4 regions of the Bacillus cereus group sp. RP43 genome follow, and region 4 is predicted to be linked to each of the others. Evidence: riboswitches for the same ligand, from Rfam matches in the RefSeq annotation. Region 4 holds a riboswitch; each other region holds the start of a gene.

Region 1 (3,144 bases), 2.6 Mb from region 4:
TTATAGCTGCTTACCGAACGAAATTTGAGCCTTCCAAAATTAATAAGAACATTCAAGCATTCATCATGTTTAAAACGAGTCAATGCTCTGATTTTATCCAATATTGTAATGCCGCTCCTGAAGTAACAGATTTATATCGAATTAGCGGGGAATTTAATTATATGATGAAAGTCATGAGCGATTCGATGGATTCTCTCGCTGCATTTTTAGACTCTTTAATGCAATTTGGATTATCGTCTCCTTTAATTGTTTTAAAGAGTGAATTTGAGGAGAAATTGTCGTTTTGATAAAGAAATAAGAGAATTGACATCTCAATGTGAAAATGAACACTTTATTTAAATTGATAGGCACCAGCTTTCCTCAAAAAAGAAAAAGGAGTGGATGATCCACTCCTTTTAACCCTCTACCCCTGATTCCTCTGCGCCTCTCTAAACTCCTCTTTCACCTTCTCTAACAGTCCTTTTTCTGTAATTAATCGATACGCTGTATTTGCTAATGCTTTTGCCGATGTAATTAACGCTTTATCTCCTAGTTCTGAACGTGCTGCTTCTCTAAATTCATTCGTATGTGCAATTAAGTCATCTGGTCCGATTTTAATGTACGGGTGAATGGTCGGTACGACTTGGCTTACGTTTCCGGCGTCGGTTGAACCGATCCCTACTCTTTCTTTGCGATTTACATCTTCACCTAATAGTTCTAATTCTTCCGCTACGATGTCGTTATATGTTTTTGTTACGAGTAGTTCATCGATTTCATTTTGGAATTGATGGATTTTTACTTTTGCGCCTGTTGCTAACGCTGCTCCTTGTGCAATATTTCTTACTTTTTCTGTTACTTCCGCACATCTTTTTCGCGTAGCTGCACGGATGAAGAACCGTGCGGCAGCGTAGTCAGGAATAATGTTAGGTGCTTTTCCGCCCTCTGTAATGACGCCATGAATTCTCACATCTGACGGAAGTTGTTGGCGAAGTGCGTTAATACCGTTATAAAGCTGAATTACCGCGTCTAATGCGTTAATCCCTTCTTCAGGTGAAGCTGCGGCGTGAGCTGTTTTTCCGTAAAAATGAAAATCAAGTGGATCGACTGCTAATGAAGGACTCGTCGTCGCTGTCTTTCCGCTCGGATGAATCATAAGCGCTGCATCGATATTTTTAAATAACCCAGCTTTTACATAACTCGACTTTGCGCTACCGTTTGGCCCGCCTTCTTCTGCTGGTGTTCCAAACACGACAACTTCTCCGCCGATTTCTTCAAGCGTTTCTGATAATGCGATTGCTGCCGCAACGCTAATTGTGCCAATTAAATTGTGACCACACGCATGACCGAGTCCTGGTAAAGCATCATACTCAGCTAAAAATGCGATAACTGGTCCTTGTTTCCCTGAACTTTTTCGTGCGATAAAACCTGTTTCATGACCAGCTATATTGTGCTGCAACTGAAATCCTGCACTACCTAGTAATAAACTTAACGTTCTTGATGCATAAAATTCTTGGTTACCAATCTCCGGATTCCCATGAATATCATGACTTGTTTTTATGTACTTTTCCTTATTTCTTTCGATACTCTCTTCAATTGTTTTTCTTTGTGACGTTACTCCTGTCGCTCCCATTTTTCTTCCTCCTTTTATTTTCACGTAAAAAAGCCTCTTTCTAAAAGATAGAAAGAGGCTTCTGTATATACAGTCAAAATGAGCTTCTTTCTTATCTTTCAAGTTACCTTGCTGGAATTGGCACAGTATTCATAAAGAATCCGCTGCCGAGGTGTCATAGGGCCAGTCCCTCAACCTCTCGTGATAAGAATTTTCATAAAATTATATTAAATTATATTAAATTATTTTCATTCTAAATTTATTCCGAATAAAAGTCAAGGAATTCCTATCCGAATTTACCGAATATCTAAAAACCCTTTTAATACACCAATTGTTTCAGGTGCTTGTAATCTTGCACATATGTACGGAAATTCCGTACTACCTTCAAACATCATTTGAGATGTGAGAGGTGCCCCTGCCCAAAAGATTTCATCATCGATTACTATAAATGGGAACGCTTTGTTTTGCCTTTGTAACTTTACATTCTTTAATGGAACTGGTCCGTCACTATATACCGTTACTTGTGCATTCGTACGCATTAACGCTTGCCATACTCGTTTATCTACTTGCTTCGTACTTGGAAGTGAAATAATGATTTTTCGTTTTGCAGCTAAAATATCTTTTAATAGCCCTTTCGTTTCCTCGAGATTCATTTCCATAAACCAGCGTAATCGTTTCGATATTTTTCTCTCCCATAATTGTCTTGATGTCGTGCGATCATACACATCTCCGTGACGTTCTATATGAGCTGTTAATTGTGATAACGCTTGTTTTCTCGAAAGATTTTTACGCATATAATGGCAATCCGATAATTGAATGAACTTCCCTCTCGCTCTCGTTACTGCTACATTGACGAGACGATGGTTTTTATGATCAAAGAATAACACACCAGGTCGTTCTTGCGGATAACTATCAACTGTATCAAAGATCATCATATCTCTTTCAGACCCTTGAAACTTATGAACTGTTGCCGCTAATACTGGTATGTTTTGATATTTCGTTCTCTGCAACATTTCCCTGATACACGTTGATAAAAAGCGTGACTGCGCCCTGTAAGGCGTAACCACACCGATAGATTGCACACCATCTAGCAGTCCGATTAACATCATTTGCATCGCTACTAAACCAGACATAATATTAAAACGAGAACCAGATGCAGCGTCTTTTAAGGAAAATGCTCCCATTAAGCTCGTATCAAATAAAACACTCGCCTCATTTGCGAACGGCTGCAATTGCGCAAGTTCTTTACGCTCTGAAACAGACGGATGGTCATATACTCTATTTTTATAAATAAATGAGTTTGTAAACTTCGATATATCCGCATGCATACGTCTTTGTTCCTGCAACATAAAAAGGTTGGGATGTGCTTCTGATTTATTTACAGAATCAACAATCCCTGCATGGTAAAACATATCTTCGCCGAGCCATTTTCTAACAAGTTCATGGTTTGCCATCGCAATCGGAGGCAATTGTAAAAAGTCGCCACAAACGACGATACGTTTTCCAAGAGAAGCAGCTAATGCGATTTGCGGCACATATGCCATACTTACTTCATC
Region 2 (3,144 bases), 2.7 Mb from region 4:
AATTGTTATCGTTGCTGTGTTAGCGGCTATTGCAGCGGTTAGCAGGGTACCATTTTCGATATTACCGAGTGTACAACCGACTTCTTTTGTTATTATCGTTTCTGCAATTGTTTTTGGAAGTGAAACTGGCTTTATGATTGGGGCAACGGCGGCCATTGTATCTAATATTTTTTTAGGACAAGGTCCGTGGACTCCGTGGCAAATGTTCTCTTGGGGCATGATCGGTTTTATAGCAGGATTACTCCGAAATACATTTTTGATGAAAAAACTATGGGGACGACTCATATATGGATTTGCCGTTGGATTTCTATTTGGCTGGATTATGAATTTCTGGGGTCTTCTTGGTTTTATACAGGAAGCAACGTGGGAAACAGTTATTGCTTACTATGTCGCAAGTTTTTACTTTGATCTGAGTCACGCGATATCGAATGTTATTTTCCTTCTGTTATTTAGCACGTCATGGATTACGATCCTCACAAGATTTAAAAAGAAATACGGTATATTAGATGAGCATAACGTGACATAGAAAAGCATACTCATATAAGGTAGGGTCGCGACTTACATATTCGTTTGCCTCTTTCATGCTTCTTACATATTGTAAGAAGCATTTTTTATTGTCAAAAAATAGATTCAATATATATCCGTTATTATATGAAATTATTTGTATAATAGTAGGTGAGAACTATTTTCAAGAGGGAGGTGTATAGTTAATGAAGTTAGTTATTCCGAAGCAACATGGAGCATGGGCGATGCTTGTCATACCATTTCTATTAAGTGTATTACTTGGTAAACCTACTTTTTATCATATCCCATTGTTTTTAGCCTGGTTCTTTATCTATCTAGCTACTTATCCATTTCTCATGTACATAAGGCAAAGACGAAAAAAAGAATTTCTACACGCTGCCATTGTTTATTTTATCATTGCATTTGTATTTGGGATGATTTCTTTATTATATGAATGGCGAATTCTTTTATTCGCAGTATTAATGATTCCATTGTTTATTATAAATATGTATTACGCTCGTCAAAAAAATGAACGAGCATTACTAAATGACATTTGCGCGATTATAGTGTTTTGTATAGGTGGTTTAATCAGTTATTATTTCTCAATGAAATTCATAGATAAAACAGCATTATTCATTGCGCTTATTTCATTTCTATATTTTTTAGGAAGTACGTTTTATGTGAAAACGATGATTCGTGAAAAAAATAATCCGAAGTATCGTTTTATATCTTGGGGATATCATATTGTATTAACGGTAATTGTATTTGCTATAAATCCATGGTGTTCACTCATATTTGTACCAAGTGTAATTCGGGCCATTATGTTGTATGGCAAAAAGATTTCTATATTAAAAGTAGGGATTCTAGAAATTGTTAATTCTGTATATTTTTTAATCATAACGGCAATAATGATGAAGTATGCCATTTGAAAAAACTTCCCATCTTTTGATGGGAAGTTTTCATTCTTGTTCTAAGATGTGAACGGTATAATCACATCTTTGTAATGCTTGCTCTACAGCGTAAAGGGATTGTTCAATACGTGCACGATTAAAATCTTCTTCAACAGTTTGTAATGCATCTTCTAAACAATGTTTCGCTTCTTGTAATGAATGAAAAGAATCTTGTACGTATCCACGAGCATTCTTTTGCAACGTAGTAGCCTCCTTTTGTACATCTTTTTGTAGTATGAACAATAAAGAAGAAAATATAATTTATTATATTTATTTGACAATTATAATCAAATTACGTATAGTTAAATTTAAAGTGAATATTTTCTTATCCAGAGAGGTGGAGGGACTGGCCCGATGAAACCCAGCAACCGCGATGCAGGTGCTAATTCCAGCAGAACATATTTGTTCTGGGAGATAAGACGAAGATATACGTAACTTCTTCTTATCGGAGAGGTTTTTTTGTTGCAAAAAAACCGATTACGAAAACATATAATAAGAAGAAAGGGGTTGCGAAGTACTGTGACACTCGAAAAATACGTAAAACTGCGTAGTACAGTTTATGAATATATGATAGAGCAAGATAAGCCAATATCATTGTTAGATATTCAAGAACATATCGTTTCGCATCATGAAGGAAAATTCACTAAAAAAATGTTACATCAATTTTATTTATCAAGATTATTAGATGAACTCAAACTGGATGGGAAAATTACTTTAGCTGATGATGAATATCGCTATGCTGAAAAAGGGGTATTTTATAAAGCGGGAAAAGGGAGCTGAGCTCTCTTTTTTTTGAAGTATGTAGCGTAAAAGACTGCTAAAGCAGCCTGATACAAGGGAATGGTGTTGAGTGTGTAGTGTCAAAGATTGAATGTGCCTGAAAGAGGCACTTCATATCGGCTGCAAATGAAAAGAGACACCTTCGCCGAATAGGTGTCAGTCGTTTTGCCATGTAGACTCGCTACTTGACAGTAATTAGAATAACATGCAGGGTTTTTGAAGTCAAAAGGGAATTAAAGGAAGGGGTGTTGTTATGTACGCTTACTTATTAAAAGATATAACGAAATGGATTCCAAAGTACATTATGGATAAAGGTTATGAATATTATGAAGAGGGACATGTAGAAGATGTTGAAATACAAGACAAGAAAGTATTTGCTTTCGTTACTGGAAATGCAGGGAACTATGAAGTGATTATTGACCTTACTGATTTTACAAAAAGTAGCTGCGAGTGTCCGTATGAAAATTATTGTAAGCATATGGCTGCAGTTGTGTATGATATTCAAGGTGCTGGTGAGAGTACAGTTAAAGAACAACTGAAAGGTTTAGAAAAAGAAGAGTTACTAACAGTGCTAAATCGTTTGTTACAAAGTTCGAAAAATGTCCAAATCGTAGAGAAGATGTTAAAGAAAGGGAAGATTTAACTGTAGAGGGGAGTTGCTTTGTAGTGAACGTACTAATTATATACGCTCACCCTAGTCCTTCAAGCTTTAACGCAGCAATATTAAAGCATGTGCAAAAAGGACTTGGGGAAACAAATCATTCTGTTACGTTACTTGATTTATATAAAGAACAATTTGATCCAGTGCTTGTATTTAATGAAGAGAAAAAAAGACGGGATTTACTAAATGAAGAAGAGACGAAGCGATATAGAGAATTAGTGCAGGAGGCGGATATTCTTCTTTTCATAT
Region 3 (3,144 bases), 4.2 Mb from region 4:
AGAGAAGATTGATTTTTTCATTTCTCCAGCGTATTCTGTACCACCGATTAGTACGATACGTTTTTCGAATGAAACCATAATGAATGCTTCAGAATTTGTACCGTCAATTGCTGGATCTGCTTTGAAGTTTGGTGCAGAAACAATTGTGAACTCTGATTCGTGAGTTGTTAATTCTTCTTCATTTGGACGAATAAATAATTGATGTACGAACAAATTATGCCATGCATATTCGTTAACAACTTGAATTGGTAGGCGATAGTTGCGATCAGCGCCAGCAAATCCTTTGAAGACGAATAACTCTTCTTTTTCTTTTAAGTATTCTAAAACTTTTGTATATAATTTATTAAAATGTTCTTCAGAGATCGGTTGGTTCACGGCTCCCCAAGCAATTTTGTCAGCAACCGATGCTTCCTTCACAATAAATTTATCTTTAGGAGAACGTCCTGTGTATTTTCCTGTTGAAGCAGAAACGGCACCAGTAGAAGTTAATTTCCCTTCGTTTCGCATTAATACTTTTTCCACTAATTGCGGAACACTTAATTGAATCTGTGCATTGCTTCCGTTCAATAATTCATGTAAACCAATTTGGACATTCACAGTACTCATATTTATATACCATCCTTTTCATTTAATGAAATATTCCTCGTAATCCCCATCAAGAGTATAACACAATTATATAAATAATGTATACTATTTATTTATTTTTGTTTGTGTGAATGTATCATTTCCTTATTAATATTTCATTCTATGCGTATTGAGAAAAACTTTCAGGAAAATGTGAATATTAATTGACAAATGAATATCATTTCTTTAGTATAGGTTGGGACGGATACTCTCTTATCCCGAGCTGGCGGAGGGACAGGCCCGATGAAGCCCAGCAACCTCACTTGTAGTGGTAAATACAGGTGAATAGGTGCTAAAACCTGTGCGAGGCTAACGGTCTCGAACGATAAGAGCAAAGGGCAAAAAGCAGTATGCAAGTAGCAAATTAAACCTTTCCTCTATGTTAAGTGGGAAAGGTTTTTCTGTATGCTTGTGTGGGAGAATAAATGTATGTCGCAGTTTGTGGCAAATTAAGGATGAGTTCCGTACAATATATACAATTACTGTAGGGAGGTTTACCACATGACAAAAAAACGTCATCTGTTCACATCTGAGTCTGTAACTGAAGGACATCCAGATAAAATTTGTGACCAAATTTCTGATTCAATTTTAGATGCGATCTTATCAAAGGACGCAAATGCACGTGTAGCTTGTGAAACAACTGTAACAACTGGTTTAGTATTGGTAGCGGGGGAAATTACGACTTCTACTTATGTAGATATTCCGAAAATCGTTCGTGAAACAATTCAAGGCATTGGTTACACACGCGCAAAATATGGATTCGATGCAGAAACTTGTGCAGTTTTAACATCTATCGATGAGCAATCTGCTGACATCGCTATGGGTGTTGACCAAGCGCTAGAAGCACGCGAAGGTCTAATGACTGACGCTGAGATTGAGGCAATTGGTGCGGGAGACCAAGGTTTAATGTTTGGTTTCGCATGTAATGAAACACAAGAATTAATGCCACTTCCAATCTCGCTTGCTCACAAATTAGCTCGCCGTTTAACTGAAGTACGTAAAGATGACACATTATCATACTTACGTCCGGATGGAAAAACGCAAGTTACAGTTGAGTATGATGAAAGTGGTAAACCTGTACGTGTGGATACAATTGTAATTTCTACACAACATCATCCAGATGTTACATGGGAAGAAATCGATCGCGATTTAAAAGAGCATGTAATTAAAGCTGTAGTTCCAGCTGAATTAATGGATGGAGAAACGAAATTCTTCATTAACCCAACTGGTCGCTTCGTAATTGGTGGACCACAAGGTGATGCTGGTTTAACAGGACGTAAAATCATCGTTGATACTTACGGTGGATACGCTCGCCACGGTGGCGGTGCATTCTCTGGTAAAGATGCAACGAAAGTTGACCGTTCTGCAGCATATGCAGCTCGTTATGTTGCGAAAAACATCGTAGCAGCTGGTCTTGCTGACAAAGCAGAAGTACAACTTGCATACGCAATCGGCGTAGCACAACCAGTATCAATTTCAGTTGATACATTTGGCACTGGTAAAGTATCTGAAGACGTACTAGTAGAACTAGTTCGTAACAACTTCGATCTTCGCCCAGCTGGTATTATTAAAATGCTAGACTTACGTCGCCCAATTTACAAACAAACAGCAGCTTACGGCCACTTCGGACGTACTGATGTAGATCTTTCATGGGAACGTACAGACAAAGCTGTAGCTTTAAAAGAGCAAGCTGGTCTATAATATATGAAAAAAAGCTTTGCGCGGTGAGCGCAAAGCTTTTTTTATTTTGTTTTACTTATGATTTGAATACATGAATTACAATACACTTCTCCGTCTAGCTCAATATACTTTTCATATTAGTCATGCCGCTTGCCGGAAAGGGCATATGAATCCATGCTTTTTCATACGTTTGTATTTCTTTTTTGCATGATTTACAAACTATCGGTTTCTTCTTGAACATATGTAATTACCCTTTCATTTGACGTGCTTTACCCGCGCAAAATGCACTGCTCAGTAAAAATAGCGTTGCGAATATAATACTTACTAATGTAGCATATGGAATTGCTCCTTTTAGAGAAAACCCCACGGTGATTGAAGCTATAAATAAGAGGATGAATGTTGTTGTTAATTTTTTATAAAGTTCCATAATATGTAGACCTCCGATTTATTTTGTAGTGTAAATTTAAAAATTAAATCTATTATGTAGAAAATATAAGGTGAGTTAAAGAGTAGCTAATGATGTGGAACCTAAGAAAAAATATAAAAAGTACACTCTTTTATTTTCCTTTTTGTGGGTTTACATACTTATATTGTATCATGCTTCATCGTTGGCTTCATACATAATCGTGTAAAGATATGTATGATAAAATGGAGAAAAGTCTTCAAGAAAGGAAAGATGAAAAATGAGTGTAACTGAACATAAAAAACAAGCACCAAAAGAAGTACGCTGTAAAATTGTTACGATTTCCGATACACGTACGGAAGAGACGGATAAGAGCGGACAGCTATTACATGAATTGTTAAAAGAAGCAGGTCATACAGTGACCTCTTATGAAATTG
Region 4 (3,144 bases):
AACCGTGGATGTACTGGTGCAATCGTAGGTTACCAACCATTCGGTGGCTTTAACATGTCTGGTACAGACTCTAAAGCTGGTGGCCCTGACTACTTAGCACTTCACATGCAAGCAAAAACTACTTCTGAAACTTTATAAGAAATAGTAGAAGAGATCTTCGCAGTCTGCGAAGATCTCTTTTTTGAAAAACTCTCTATATGTGGATTAAAGCATAAATTGGTCTGCAAATTAATTGTATATTGTCTATTTTATATATGTTTTTTCATTTTCCACTAAGCTAAAATAAAATTAATAAACAATAAATTTTCTAAAGAACTAAAAACAAACCATATATTACCATTCGGTGGTTAGAACTAGCTAAACCCTATTAATATCGGGATAAACATGAAAATAGAAACAAAACAGCGAGAAAAATTGACTTATTAGTCATATTTTTTAGTATTCATTTTTAGAATTTCCTGTATAATACAATTTGAAAGAAAATCTATGGTTAGACAAGAGAACACTCCTTTCGGTTTTGCTCACTGAAAGGAGTGTTTTTTTTAGGTCGCTAAAAACTCTTCTGTACTCATTACATTGGCGTATACTCCATTTAAACTTGCCAAAATTGTATTATGAATATAAACAGCTGGTATAGTAGCATTCTTAAATGAAAGATCTTTTGTAGCACAAGCATCGTGTATTACGGTACAGTGAAGGCCAAAATCAAAAGCAGCTCTTACTGTAGCATCAATACACATATGGGTCATCATCCCGCATATTACGACGTGCTCAATTCCTGAACGTTGTAATTGTTCTAGAAGATCAGTTTCTCGGAAGCTATTTGGATAATGTTTAAGGATAACGGTTTCCTCTCTAAGTGGACGGACATTTTCGTGAATATGGACACCTTCTGTATTGGGTAGGAAAAAAGTAGCGCTATCTTTTATAGCTACATGCTGGATATGAAAAATAGGTTCGTTTCGTATTCTAAAATGTTGTAGTAGCTGACTAGTATATTCACTTGCTTCTACTGGATTACGTAATTCCATCTTTCCATTTGGAAAATAATCATTTTGAATATCGACGAGCAAAAGGGCTGTTTTCATATATTTATCTTCCTCCGATTTCATATTCAAATACTGTTATTCAATTAATAGAGAAGGTTTCCCTTTTTAAAAATATGAGGGTTAAGAATTTTACATAACTTAAAAAATCAATATTGTATTGTGGTTTTTTTATTTGAAAATTTTAATAGAGAAATAATTAATATTTTTCCGAAAAATGTATTGACTCTTATTATTCTGAGTTCTATAATGAGAATTAATTAAATGACAATTAAATCGATACACTCTTATCCAGAGAGGTGGAGGGACTGGCCCTACGATACCTCAGCAACGGGTTTTTTAATACCGTGCTAATTCCAGCAAGCTTAAAGTAAGCTTGGAAGATGAGAAGATGTGAACGAGTACATATAAGTGCTCTCCTTCTTATCTTTTACAAGTGATAAGAAGGAGAGCACTTTTTATTTTACCTCGAAAGCTCTACTTCAAGTTTTACAGCATATAGGAGGGAAGAAAATGATTTCTTTTAACAATGTAAGTAAAGTATATGAATCAGGTGGGCAATCTGTTCATGCGGTGGAGGATGTAACATTATCAGTTGAAAAGGGCGAAATTTTTGGCATTATCGGATTTAGTGGTGCTGGAAAGAGTACGTTATTACGTTTAGTAAATATGTTAGAACGACCAACTGCAGGAACAATTTCAATAGACGATAAAGATATTACAGCATTATCGACGAAGGAGTTACGGAAACTAAGACAAAGAATTGGGATGATTTTTCAAAGCTTTAATCTATTTAATTCAAGAACAGTGTTTGGGAACATTGCTTATCCATTAAGGTTAGCGAAATTGCCGAAGAATGAGATAAAAGAAAGAGTGAATGAACTACTAAAATTTGTTGGTTTGGAAGATAAAGCGAACTATTATCCAGAACAGTTATCAGGTGGGCAAAAGCAGCGTGTTGGGATTGCAAGAGCACTTGCGACATCACCGGATATTCTCATATGTGATGAGGCAACATCAGCTTTAGATCCGGAAACAACAACAGAAATCTTAAATTTATTAAAGAAAGTAAATAGAGAGTACAATTTAACGATTCTACTTATTACACATGAAATGCACGTTGTGAAAGAAATTTGTCATCGTGTAGCTGTTATGGAAAAAGGAAAAGTTATTGAAGAAGGAAAACTGTTTGACGTTTTTACACAGCCAAAAACAAAAACAACTCAAAATTTTGTACGCTCTGTTATTAATGATCATTTACCAGAAAGTGTTCTAGCAAAAATTCAAAACGGGGGCCAGATTTACCGCCTGACTTTTACTGGTGAAGAGACAGGGCAGCCTGTACTATCGTATATTGCGAAAAATTATAACGTTGATGTAAATGTTCTTTACGGAAATATTATTGAACTCCAAAATGTTTTATTTGGAAATCTTCTTGTAGAACTACAAGGTGAACAGAAAGAAATTCAAAAAGCATTACAACATCTAAGACTGCAAGTGCAGCTGAAGGAGGTAGAAGCTCATGCGAGTTGATTGGAGTGTTTTTTGGCCTCGCATATTAGATGCGACAGGGGATACCCTCTTAATGGTAATTGTAACCCTTATATTTGCCACAATACTAGGTATACCTCTAGGTTTACTTTTATATGTAACGCGCAAAGGGAACTTTTTAGAAAATAAATGGGTCTTTTCTATTCTTAATATCGTGATTAATACAATTCGTCCGGTTCCATTCATTATCTTTTTAGTAGCTTTAAGCCCGATAACAAGAAGTGTTATTGGAACGACGATTGGAACAGCAGCAGCAATCTTCCCAATGACGTTAGTTGCTTCAATTGGTATTGCGAGAATGGTTGAAACAAATCTTGTTTCTGTTCCGAAAGGAGTAATTGAAGCAGCACAAGCAATGGGGGCTTCACCGCTTAGAATTGTTTTTGAAATCCTCGTGCCAGAAGCGTTGGCTCCATTAATCTTAGGTGTAACGTTTATGACAGTTGGTTTAATTGAATTTTCAGCAGTTGCTGGGCTTGTCGGTGGTGGCGGTCTTGGTGACTTAGCAATGACATATGGTTATCAACGTTTTGATACATCAGTGATG

What was found. Region 4 has a riboswitch for S-adenosylmethionine ahead of QCI75_RS25000 (methionine ABC transporter ATP-binding protein). Riboswitches for the same ligand answer to the same signal wherever they lie in the genome.
Region 1: another riboswitch for S-adenosylmethionine. It lies ahead of QCI75_RS11545 (M20 family metallopeptidase); the one in region 4 lies ahead of QCI75_RS25000 (methionine ABC transporter ATP-binding protein).
Region 2: another riboswitch for S-adenosylmethionine. It lies ahead of QCI75_RS10935 (hypothetical protein); the one in region 4 lies ahead of QCI75_RS25000 (methionine ABC transporter ATP-binding protein).
Region 3: another riboswitch for S-adenosylmethionine. It lies ahead of metK (methionine adenosyltransferase); the one in region 4 lies ahead of QCI75_RS25000 (methionine ABC transporter ATP-binding protein).

Annotation. Positions count from the first base shown of each region.
Region 1 is NZ_JARVHQ010000001.1:2,197,711-2,200,854, reverse strand. Features, by position in the region: gene QCI75_RS11550 (Lrp/AsnC family transcriptional regulator) at 1-287, shown strand, start outside; gene QCI75_RS11545 (M20 family metallopeptidase) at 404-1,609, opposite strand; SAM riboswitch class I at 1,698-1,799, opposite strand; gene QCI75_RS11540 (AAA domain-containing protein) at 1,885-3,144, opposite strand, start outside.
Region 2 is NZ_JARVHQ010000001.1:2,081,109-2,084,252, forward strand. Features, by position in the region: gene QCI75_RS10920 (ECF transporter S component) at 1-526, shown strand, start outside; gene QCI75_RS10925 (YwiC-like family protein) at 711-1,433, shown strand; gene QCI75_RS10930 (hypothetical protein) at 1,464-1,655, opposite strand; SAM riboswitch class I at 1,777-1,875, shown strand; gene QCI75_RS10935 (hypothetical protein) at 1,914-2,234, shown strand; gene QCI75_RS10940 (SWIM zinc finger family protein) at 2,488-2,877, shown strand; gene QCI75_RS10945 (NAD(P)H-dependent oxidoreductase) at 2,901-3,144, shown strand, end outside.
Region 3 is NZ_JARVHQ010000001.1:664,225-667,368, forward strand. Features, by position in the region: gene pckA (phosphoenolpyruvate carboxykinase (ATP)) at 1-606, opposite strand, end outside; SAM riboswitch class I at 835-956, shown strand; gene metK (methionine adenosyltransferase) at 1,126-2,325, shown strand; gene QCI75_RS03460 (hypothetical protein) at 2,552-2,731, opposite strand; gene QCI75_RS03465 (MogA/MoaB family molybdenum cofactor biosynthesis protein) at 2,988-3,144, shown strand, end outside.
Region 4 is NZ_JARVHQ010000001.1:4,820,106-4,823,249, reverse strand. Features, by position in the region: gene pruA (L-glutamate gamma-semialdehyde dehydrogenase) at 1-138, shown strand, start outside; gene QCI75_RS25005 (cysteine hydrolase family protein) at 543-1,088, opposite strand; SAM riboswitch class I at 1,331-1,436, shown strand; gene QCI75_RS25000 (methionine ABC transporter ATP-binding protein) at 1,560-2,579, shown strand; gene QCI75_RS24995 (methionine ABC transporter permease) at 2,569-3,144, shown strand, end outside.